DNA from 2 places in the Anaerocolumna chitinilytica genome. Region 2 is predicted to be linked to the other one. Evidence: a T-box and tRNA genes for the amino acid it is inferred to sense, from the RefSeq annotation. Region 2 holds a T-box; the other holds one or more tRNA genes.
The links. A T-box is a leader RNA that pairs with one kind of tRNA and senses whether it is charged. The one in region 2 lies ahead of serS (serine--tRNA ligase), so its partner is inferred to be a tRNA-Ser.

Region 1 (6,100 bases), 780 kb from region 2:
GGTACAATATATGATAACATTGCTTACGGAAAAGAAAATGCTACCATGGAAGAAGTGGTAGAAGCAGCAAAAGCAGCGAAAATCCATTCCTATATCAAGAAATTGCCAAAGGGCTATCATACTATCCTGGACGAAGATGGTATCAACATGTCAAAGGGACAGAAACAACTATTAACAATTGCAAGAGCAATGCTGATGGATTCCAAGATTCTGATATTAGACGAAGCAACTTCAAACGTTGATACCCGAACAGAAATTCAGATACAAGCCGCCATGCGTAAGCTGATGGAAGATAAGACCTGTTTTGTTATAGCACATCGACTATCTACCATTAAAAATGCTGATTTAATCCTGGTAGTAAACGAAGGAAATGTAATTGAACAGGGTACTCATACCGGACTTATGGAGAGAAAAGGCTTTTATTATCAAATGTATTCTTCACAGTTTGTATAATTTTATATAAATGCCTCAAAACATTACTCAGTAAATAAATATGAAAATAGGACTTGCCAAGCAACCCATTTCTTAGTAAAATATATTAGGTTACCGCAAACTTGAGGTGTACTGAGAGGCAAGTAGCTATTATGAAGAATATCAAAGAACATATAAGGCTTGGGCAGTTTAGACCTGTATATCTCCTATATGGCACAGAAAGTTATCTAAAGAGACTGTATAAAGATAAATTAAGAACAGCCATCCTAACCGACAACAATGAGATGAATTATTCCTATTTTGAAGGCAAAGGAGTGGATATACTCAAGGTTCGGGAAATAGCCGAAACTCTCCCTTTCTTTAGTGACAAGCGTCTTATCATAATTGAGAACAGCGGGCTATTTAAAAACCAAAATGATTTGGCAGATTATATCAAAGATATCCCTGAGACTACACATATCGTTTTTGTAGAATCAGAAGTTGATAAAAGAAATCGTCTGTTTAAAGCTGTGAAAGATAATGGAACCATATCGGAAATGAACAGCATGGATGAAGCCAATCTAAAGATTTGGGTTGCAACGCTCCTAAAGCAGGACGCAAAGAAGATAACAGAAGAAAGTATTCTCTATCTGCTTAGCAAGACCGGAACAGATATGGATAACATCAGCAATGAAGTTGAGAAGTTGATATGTTATACCGGTGATAGGGATATTGTAACCAGCCAGGACATTGAAGAAGTATGTACTTCTCAGATATCCGGCAAAATATTTCTAATGGTAGAAGCCATCGGAAACAAAAGACAGAAACAGGCTTTAGACTTATACTATGACCTGCTGGCTCTAAAAGAAAAGCCAATGTCCATCATGTTCCTAATATCCAGACAGTTTAATATCCTACTTCAGGTAAAAAATCTGCTGTCTTTAGGCTTTAACAACAATTCCATCGCTGAAAAGACCGGATTAATGCCATTTACCATTGGAAAATATGTAAGCCAATGTAAGAATTTTAATGAAAAGACATTAAAAGGAGCACTTACTTATTGCGTTGACATGGAAGAGCAAGTCAAGACGGGAAAAATGCAGGATAGTATTGCTGTTGAGCTTATCATAGTTCGGTTTAGCGCTGCTTAAATATCGGGTTTAACAGCGGATTACTTATATTTAACATTTATAAATGATAATTATTTATAATGATTTGGTTATATACAATCAATCTTTCTATAATACGTAATATGTACTAAAGAAAGATGATTATAATATAAATTGGAGATGTATCGAAGAGGCCGTAACGAGCTTGACTCGAAATCAAGTTGTCCGCAAGGGCACGTGGGTTCGAATCCCACCGTCTCCGCTAAAAACCCTTAGTATTTACTGGGGGTTTTATTTTTGTGTTGCATTTCATGTTGCATAAACGCTTTAATGTAACAAAGATAAATATACTTAAGAACTTTATAAGGATGATGCCTAAAACATGCAGAGATCGTTCACAAAATTGAGGACAGACGAGTTATAGCAAAGTGTAAGGAAATCGGAATAGTTCCTTACGGATATACCTTGATAGTTACTATGTAAAGAAGCCAAGTGTTATTTCTCAGCTTCACTAGTTTGATATGCAATTAATACGATATCCTTATCTGTTTTGGAGCTAATCGTTTTTTCTAACTCAGAGATGCTACTAACATCTTCATTAGAGATATTAGCTATACAATAGTCTTTAAAATTCTTTATTTCCATGAGTTCATCTCCTTTCATGGTAAGTATTTGTAATATTTTTAAAATTAAACATTGTAAATTAATTTGATAAGTTAGTAGGTTACTTATACAGAGAGAATATAGAGGTCAAAGAACAGATACAAAAGTATGGGTATTCGCTGTTAAATGGGCACCACTTGAATGGAACGTTCGAATCGTTCAAGCTGGATTATACCCAGTACACTCCTTGATAGATACGTCTGAAATATAGGCATGTCTTTTTATATTGAAAAATGTGGTAAGATTGGTTATAATGGTAAAAATAAAGTTCAGGGAGCGAATATATGAAAAAATGGGAATACAGGATATTAGAGGTATCAATGGACTTAAATGACAACGATGAAATTGAAGTAAATAATTTAGGTAAAGAAGGATGGGAAATGATAAGTGTGACCTCTATAATAAAAGACAGTGTAAGTGGTGGTTCCTATACTTCATCGGTTATATTTACACTTAAAAGAGAATTAGAATAGATATAATAAGCATCCTTCGGGGTGCTTTTTCTTGTATTTTATCATTGTAATTACTGTAATAAAGTGATAAGATCTTACTTTTTCGAATTTTTAAAAAATTTTTCCTTTTCAGGAAAAAAACACTTGACAAATTTTATATTTGTAACTATTATAGTTACAAAAGGAGATGCTTTTATGTATTCTACTAAATTATCGGTTAGCATTCATATATTAAGTGTAATTGCATTGACGGAAACTCAGCCCATTACTTCTGAGTATATAGCTTCCAGCATTAACACTAATCCAGTGCTTGTTAGACGTTTGATGAGTCGTTTGAAGAAAGCTAAGCTAATTAAGACGAGCACAAAGCTTGGTGTAACTGGGCTTGCAAGAAAAGAAGAGGATATAACACTTCTTGACATATTCCTTGCGGTTGAGGATCATCAACAATTATTCAGTATACATGACAATACCAACCCGGAATGCCCGGTAGGAGCGAATATTGAAAGTACTCTGAAACATTTATATGATACCATTCAAAAGGCCACTGAAAAAGAACTGTCCGCTATTACGCTGGCAGAAGTCACAAAGGAATTTATTCCCAGATAAATTACACAATAATGGATTCAGGATCATCAACTCGAATACTTTGTATTCACAAAAGGCGTGTAGTTCAAAAAACGAAAGACTGTTTTTCAACTGCACATGCAGAATGGAGGTTATTATGAAACTTGCAATTATAGGTGCAACCGGCATGGCCGGTACCGCACTATACAAAGAAAGTGTGTCTCGCGGACATGATGTTACCGTTATCGTACGAAATAAAGACAAAGCTGTCTCCTTACTGGGAAACGATGTAAAAGTAATTGAAGAAGATGTATTTAACCTAACAAAATCAGATCTTCAGGATTTCGACGTTATCATAAACGCTTTTGCAACGACTCCGGATAAAGCGTATTTACATCTTGACTTAGCTGCAAAATTGATTTCTTTCTTCAGAGAGACAGAAAGCCCACGATTATTTTTTATTCTCGGGGCAGCCAGTTTACTAGATCAGAAAGAGGAACTGTTTTTGGACACTCTAAAAACTTTTCCGGATACGGAATCCTGGATTTCTATTCCAATTGAAGCCTATAAGACCCTTAACTTCCTGCGAGGTATTGAAAATGTCAACTGGGTGGGAGTGTCTCCCTCGGCGGAGTTTGTAGCCGGAGATGCAACTGTTCCAGTGATAGGTAAAGATCATCTCTTGGCATCTGCAAATGGCCAATCCCTCGTAACAAGCGGAACAATGGCAGTAGCAATCTTAAATGAAATAGAAAATCCACGATTCATCCGCACAAGATTTACAGTATGTAATCAGTAATTATCACATAAATTTATTAAAATGATTGGAGGTATAATTATGAGTAAATTAATTGGTATTATTTCAGGCAGCTTAAGAAAGAATTCTTTTTCCGGAAGTATCGCTGAGTATGTAAAGAGTCATGCTCCAGAAGGTTTTGAGTTTAAAATTATTGATATTAGCGGACTCCCTCTTTATGATCAAGATTATGATGGTGCAGACCCTAAGGAGTATACCTTATTTAGAAATGAAATAAAGGCTCTGGATGGTGTACTTTTTATCACACCGGAACACAATCGTTCAATTCCTGCAGCGTTAAAAAATGCACTTGATGTAGGTTCAAGACCATATGGCCAAAATGTATGGAACGGCAAGCCGGGTGCCATTATCAGCCAGTCTCCAGGTGGAATTGGCGGCTTTGGTGCAAATCATCATCTGCGTCAGATACTTGCTTTTCTAAATGTATTAACTCTTGCCCAGCCTGAAGCGTATATCGGTTCTTACCACACCTTAATTGATGAAAGCGGTGCCTTAAACAATGCAGGTACAAAAGAGTTTATTGATAGTTTCTTAGGTGCTTTTACTTCCTGGGTTGAAAAAATATCTTAATTAATATAGGGCATACAAGTCATAAATAACTTGTATGCCCTAATTTCATTTCTACTCAAATTACACTCAGCATGATAAGCAGCCGCTTATCTATATAAAAATGCAATTCGCTATCCATGGGGAATACATAAATAAGAATTTTTGTTATAATTGCTTTTGTTAAAGGAGGTATCTACTATGGATCAAAGGCAGATAGGTAAATTTATAGCTGAGTTAAGAAATGAAAAAAGTATGACTCAGTCAGAACTTGGTGAAAAACTTGGTGTTACAAACAAAACAGTTTCCCGTTGGGAAAACGGAAATTATATGCCGGATATTTCACTTATTACAACACTATGTACAGAATTGGGTATAAGCGCAAATGAACTTTTATGTGCGCAACATCTAAAAGATTCGGAGTTTAAAATGAAAGCAGATGAAAATTTAATAGAAACACTAAACAAAATCAAAAATATCCGGCACGAAAAATCAATCATTGATTTTTTTACTGGTGCTGGCACTGGTATAGTAATTTCATGCTTGTTTTCACCTCTTTCAATTATAAGGACAGTTGTCATACTTACCGGAATTGCAATGATTGGGATAGGATGGTATAGAAAAGCAAAGTATGATAAAATGGTTTTCCAGCTCTTAGACGAACATAATCAATAATGCTGTCGTAATGGTTTAATTTATCTTATGTATCCAAACTATTATTTTAAATACCTATGCATATTTGGACTTTTATATTTTGAATTTAAATTTCTTGGAAACTTGAAAGAAATATATAATCCCTTCGTTATTGTATTGTTTCAATATCATGACGAGAGGGATTTATTTATTGGCGTTGCTATAAAGTAGTTTCAATTGATAAAAAGGAGGCTCATGTAAGTTATATACAGGTGCGAGGACTCCCAAATAGTCCGTTTAATATCATTATGAACGTAATTAAATCCTTATAATAAATAAAATCCTGCATTCAGTTTAAATATTAGGTCTACATCCTAACCTCATAATACCAGATGAAATACCGGTAAATCCGATATTTCATCTGGTATTTTTTATGAATTACTTTATATGAATGCCTAAATCTATTATTACTAATATATATTTGTAATTGTATAATCTAATTAGATATTTATATAATCAATATTGACAAAACATATGTGTTATAAGTATAATGTAAATATATTTAGATGAACATCTAATCAAAAAGGAGATATTTATATGAAAACAGATATCATTAAAAAAATTGTAAAAGCCAGTGGAGTCAGTCAGGGAGAATTAATATTGCTTCACTTTTGGGGTGAGGACAGGGATATTGATTTAATGCATAAATTTGCTGTTGCAGTAGCTGAGCTTGGTGCTTCTTCAATGGAAGTGCAGCAATCCAGAACCCATAACAGTAATATTTTCAAATCTGTTTCACAAGCAAGTTATAATGATAAATATTATTCTATATTCAATCAGGTTGATGCGGTACTTGATATATTTACTTATAAGCCGATAGTTTTAGAGAACGAACTCCCCAA
Region 2 (6,100 bases):
ATAATTGTTTCCAATAAACTCTCTGTCTGACTTGGCTTAAGAGCCGGACCGGCAGAGGCCACATCTTCAATGGATATCTTTTGTTCTTTCACATATTCCTTTTCTTTTCCTTTAATAATATTTTGGAACAAATCGCTTTCCTTCTTATTACCAAGAAGTTCATCAATGGTGCAATCCAGTACCGATACTAGTTCGGATAGCTTGGAGATATCCGGCATAGAATTCCCTCTCTCCCAATTACTGACTGCCTGATAACTTATTCCTAAGGCATCTGCTAACTCCATCTGTGTCATATTCTTTTGTTTACGAAATTCTGCAATTTTTCTTCCAACTTCTAATGTACTAAACATAATATAATCTCCTTTCGATTTACTGCAGTTTCATACATACCGCAGTCCCTAAATTTACAGGTTCACAAGTTCTAAAATACTGCCAATGTATCCGACTAGAGTATTTCTAGTTTCTATGCTGTCAGGCAGGTTGCTTATCGGTTACAATCTCATTATATCGAAATGGCTGGAAATAGGAATAAAGCGGTAATTGAGTTGCATAAAAAAATAACTCAACTGCTGCTTGAGTCATCAAAACCCAGTAATATTAAGGCTTTCAAAGCATTGTTTTAAAAAATACCACATCAGAGTAATAATTGACTATAAAAAAGTACAAACAAAAAAACAGTCAATTATTGCTACCATAGAACTGAAACTTATCAGAATTATTAATCAAATTCATCAAAGTAATCTAATCTATCTTGATTGTTAAATTATTAATTAGCTCAAGCGTCGCACTTAAATAAATGCAACGTTTGAGCTATCTTATTCTTACACTATAAAAATAATAAAAAACTAACAAAGCACGTCCACTATTACCAAATACCACGTTTTTTTACCAAACACCACTGATGCATTGTTTTCACTAAGGATGTATTGTTTAATTAAGAGGTAAATAATTTAACTGTATCACACCTCAAAGTTTTGTTTTCATTATAAATAACTCTTTCTATAATTATAAGTTTTGGCAGAAACCATTATGTAAATATCACCAAAAGTTTCATAGCCATTTTTTCTATTATCATTTGATTATAAATAGTTTTTTTAAATAATACAAGATAATATCATGAATTAGGGCGATTTTGTAAAATTTTGACCTAAAAGAATCTCTGTATTATTTAATTCGAATAACTTACTGTCTTAAAACCTGTTTGGATGGACGATTTCTTTCCAGACTGGTTTCCCAATGGTTCCTTCATCCAAATAGTATATTATTAGGAGAATATGAAATTGAATACAGTATTTAATAATATAACGAAAAACTACTATAAAAAATATAGGTACTACGAATGGACATTCATAATCATATTTTTGATGCTTTTTATATTTTGTGGTAAATCCAGTGATTCAAAAATTTATTTAATATCAACCTATGTTTTAGGTTTAAATATTCTTTTTATGTTTAGTGCATTAAAAATTAAGCGTTTGATAAATAAAGGTAAAATTATAAGTTATACTACCAAAAAAATATGTGAGTTTGAGGGGACATATAGCATTTATATAGTGCTCATTTTATTCTTAATTACTTTATATGTCACAATAAGTGAAGTATTGAACTGGATGCCGTTTAGTACACTAAGAATGTGGATGATATTTGATATAATAGTCTTAGCTTGCATTCGTGTGTATTGTTTTGACTTTTGTATAATATTTTTTGATCAATTTTACTTTGTTGGATATAGGAAGTTTTACTACCAAGATATAACAACATTACATGAATTAAGATGCATAAACCACGGCTTATCTGAAGGAACTGTTTGTTATGAAATTTTTAGATCTGATAAAAAAATTGGATGTGATAAATTTTACTTAAGTGACTATAATTTTTTATATAGCAAAATTAAGAGAGAATCAGATCAATGCCAAGTTAAAGAACTTTTTTAGACATTTAAGCATTTTTTATCAAGTAAATTGCTCATCCGTTTTTATTTAATACTTTCTCTTCGAACTTTATAACAAATTCAAGTTATAAACTATAGTTTTAAACTGTTTGCTCAATGGAATTCAAAAAACCGCTTGTATTTTCCTCACATTTGTGTATAATAAATACAAATATATCAATAAACAGCATTGATAAAAGCTACGATTATGAGGTTTCCAAAGAGAGCCGGTGGTTGGTGTAAACCGGTGAAAGCTCAAGTCTTTCCACTTTTGGAGCTGTCGGTGAATAGAAGTTTTTATGAAGCCGAAAGGGCGGCAGCCTCTATCCTGCCATGTTGAGAGGCCGTAAAGTTAAGTGCTTACGGCAATTTGGGTGGCAACGCGGAATCCTTTCGTCCCATGTATTGTGTGGGGATGATAGGATTTTTATTTTTGCCCATTTTTAGACTAAATTATATGCCGCCAGCAGCGGCTGAATGGAGGAAATGATGTTAGACATTAAATTGGTCAGAGAAAATCCTGATATTGTAAAACAGAATATCAAGAACAAGTTCCAGGACAACAAGCTTGGCCTGGTGGATGAGGTTATTGAACTGGATGCCCAGTCCAGAGCCACAAAGCAGGAGGCTGATGCTCTAAGATCTGAAAGAAATAAGATATCCAAGCAAATCGGCGGTCTCATGGCTCAAGGCAAAAAAGAAGAAGCCGAAGAAATGAAAGCAAAAGTAAACGCAGAATCTGAAAGACTGGCCGAACTGGAAGCAAAAGAAGCCGAGCTGGAAGAACGTATTAAGAAAATCATGATGACTATTCCCAATATAATTGATCCCAGTGTTCCTATCGGCAAGGATGACAGTGAAAATGTTGAAGTAAAACGCTATGGTGAACCGGTGGTTCCGGATTTTGAAATTCCTTACCATTCAGAAATCATGGAGAAATTCAATGGAATCGATTTAGATAGCGCAAGAAAGGTTGCTGGTAACGGCTTTTATTATCTCATGGGTGATATCGCAAGACTTCACTCTGCTGTTATCTCCTATGCCAGAGATTTTATGATTGACAGAGGATTTACTTATTGTATTCCTCCCTATATGATTAGAAGCGACGTTGTCACAGGTGTTATGAGCTTTGCAGAAATGGATGCCATGATGTACAAGATTGAAGGGGAAGATTTATACCTTATCGGTACCAGCGAGCATTCAATGATCGGTAAGTTCATTGATACTATTCTTCCGGAAGAAACTCTTCCTCAGACCTTAACCAGCTACTCACCTTGTTTCCGTAAAGAAAAAGGTGCTCACGGTCTGGAGGAACGCGGCGTATACCGTATTCACCAGTTCGAGAAACAGGAAATGATTGTAGTATGTAATCCGGAGGACAGCCCTAAGTGGTTCGATGTGTTATGGCAGAATACCGTTGATCTTTTCCGCTCCCTTGATATTCCTGTAAGAACCCTGGAGTGCTGCTCCGGTGATCTCGCAGACCTGAAGGTTAAGTCTATTGATGTGGAAGCCTGGTCTCCCAGACAGAAGAAATACTTTGAAGTAGGCAGCTGTTCCAACCTTGGTGATGCACAGGCCCGCCGTTTAAAAATCCGTGTTGTAGGCAAAGACGGCAAGTACTTTGCACATACCCTGAATAATACGGTAGTTGCTCCTCCGAGAATGTTAATTGCATTCCTGGAAAACAACTTAAACGCTGACGGATCTGTTAATATCCCGAAAGCATTGCAGCCGTATATGGGCGGTAAGACGGTTATCAAATAAACTTTTACAGGGCTGTTTCACATAGAAAACTGAAACAGCCCTGTTTTTGTAATATTTGAATTCCTTTTCCTAATCAGCTATCATTTCCACTCTTTAAAGGAGTCTTTATGTCATCAACACATACAATAAAGGGCCATATTGCGGCCTTATTCAGCGTAATATTTTGGGGTACTACATTTATATCAACCAAGGTATTATTAAAAGCTTTTTCCCCTTTTGAAATATTAATCCTGCGCTTCCTTATCGGATATATCGCTCTATGGTGCATCAAACCAGGCAAAATTGAAAAGATACCAGGTCAAAAAATATCCCATGAGCTGCTGTTCTTAGGAGCTGGTTTATCCGGCGTTACGTTCTATTTTCTTATGGAGAATAACGCATTAACTTTGACCTATGCCTCCAATGTAGGTGTCATTGTTTCCACTGCACCCTTCTTTACCGCACTGATGGCACACTTTCTATTAAAGAATGAACGATTCCGTCCCTCTTTTTTTCTTGGCTTTTTAGCAGCCATAGCGGGGATATGTCTTATCAGTTACAATGGAAGTACTGTTCTTTCTTTGAACCCAATGGGTGATTTACTTGCCCTGGCTGCTGCCTTCGTATGGGGTATATACTCCATTTTCACAAAGAAGATCAGTGATTTAGGATACAACATGATGCTGGCAACCCGTAAAATCTTCCTGTACGGACTTATTACCATGCTGCCGTTAATCCCCTTCTTTCACCCCTCCTATGATTATAAGGAGATTATAAAACCGGTACATTTGGGGAATCTGTTATATTTGAGTCTCGGAGCTTCCGCACTGTGCTATGTAATCTGGAACTGGGCTACAAAAGTGCTGGGAGCCGTTAAGACAAGCCTTTACATATATATCATCCCGGTAATTGCAATCCTAACCTCCGCCTTATTCCTTCATGAAAGGATGACCTTAATAGGTGCTTTGGGTACTATACTAACCATAGCCGGTCTTGTAATATCAGAAAATCCTTTTTCCAAAAAGACAACTTCCGCAGTTAAATCAATTGATATCCATAAACAGTGATATCTGTCTGCTAAACTGTCAGACATCCCAAAACTATGATATCTGCTGAACTGTCAGATATCCCAAAACTATGATATCTACTGATTTGTCAGATACCCCAAAACTATGCTGTTTGTCGAACTGTCAGATATCCCAAAACTATGCTGTCTGCTAAACTGTCAGACATCCCAAAACTTTGATGTCTGCTGAACGATCAGACATCATAACTTTCAGCGACATAACAAGAAGTGCTGACCTCCGGTATATTCCATCCGGAAATCAGCACTTCTTAAATTATATCTGTTATTCTGGCAGTCAAATCAACCGCACAGAATCATTTTTATCTGTTTAGATTTATCTTGTCTAACCGTTAATACTTCCTTTATAAATAGGGGAAGGTCTTATAACTTCGCTAATACGAAAATATTATAAATAGCGTTGATAGCTACTTCAAAATCCTTATTACTTACCCCAATAATAATGTTGAGTTCACTGGAGCCTTGGTCTATCATTTTAACATTTACATTAGCATGGGCAAGGGCTGAGAAGATTCTTCCCGCTGTTCCTCTGGTCTGACGCATACCTCTCCCAACGACAGCAATAAGAGCCAAATCGCTTTCCAAATCAACAGAATCCGGGTTGGCAGCATGGTCTAAACCTGCTAATACACTCTGCTCTTTTTCAACAAACTCGTCCTGGTGAACAAAAACTGTCAAAGTATCAATTCCGGAAGGCATATGTTCAAAGGATATTCCATTTTCTTCGAATACACGAAGTACTTTTCTCCCAAAACCAATCTCCGAGTTCATCATATCTTTTTCTATATTAATTGCTACAAAGCCTTTCTTTCCAGCAATACCGGTAATGGTATATTCAGGCTTTAAGCAGGTATTCTTTACAATCATAGTTCCCGGGTCTTCCGGTGCATTGGTATTTCGGATATTAATAGGAATGCCTTCTTTTCTTACCGGGAAAATAGCATCTTCATGCAAAACACCAGCTCCCATGTAGGATAACTCACGAAGTTCCTTGTAAGTAATAGTTGATATTACTTCCGGGTCCTTAATGATTCTGGGGTCTCCAACCAGGAAGCCGGACACATCCGTCCAGTTCTCATATATGTCAGCTTGTACAGCTTTTGCTACGATAGAGCCTGTAATATCGGAACCGCCGCGGGAAAATGTCTTAATATCTCCATTTTCCAGAGCTCCATAAAATCCAGGTATAACTGCCCTTTCCGTACTTTTCAGTCTTTCAATCAACACGGCATCTGTTTTATCAGCATCAAACACACCGTTATTATCAAAAAATATAACATCCTTTGCATCTATAAATTCAAACCCTAAATACTCTGCCATGATGAGACCGTTTAGATATT

Region 1: it has a tRNA-Ser gene. The T-box ahead of serS (serine--tRNA ligase) is inferred to sense a tRNA for this amino acid. The anticodon was not compared.

Annotation. Positions count from the first base shown of each region.
Region 1 covers NZ_AP023368.1:2,981,262-2,987,361, forward strand. Annotated here, with positions in the region: gene bsdcttw_RS12905 (ABC transporter ATP-binding protein) at 1-453, shown strand, start outside; gene holA (DNA polymerase III subunit delta) at 585-1,562, shown strand; tRNA gene bsdcttw_RS12915 (tRNA-Ser) at 1,697-1,782, shown strand; gene bsdcttw_RS12920 (hypothetical protein) at 2,016-2,165, opposite strand; gene bsdcttw_RS12925 (DUF4177 domain-containing protein) at 2,468-2,656, shown strand; gene bsdcttw_RS12930 (Rrf2 family transcriptional regulator) at 2,831-3,244, shown strand; gene bsdcttw_RS12935 (NAD(P)H-binding protein) at 3,360-4,001, shown strand; gene bsdcttw_RS12940 (NADPH-dependent FMN reductase) at 4,041-4,589, shown strand; gene bsdcttw_RS12945 (helix-turn-helix domain-containing protein) at 4,767-5,240, shown strand; gene bsdcttw_RS12950 (aminopeptidase) at 5,796-6,100, shown strand, end outside.
Region 2 covers NZ_AP023368.1:2,202,244-2,208,343, reverse strand. Annotated here, with positions in the region: gene bsdcttw_RS09565 (helix-turn-helix domain-containing protein) at 1-350, opposite strand, end outside; gene bsdcttw_RS09560 (hypothetical protein) at 1,281-1,934, shown strand; T-box leader at 2,112-2,334, shown strand; gene serS (serine--tRNA ligase) at 2,420-3,697, shown strand; gene bsdcttw_RS09550 (DMT family transporter) at 3,805-4,743, shown strand; gene bsdcttw_RS09545 (aspartate kinase) at 5,124-6,100, opposite strand, start outside.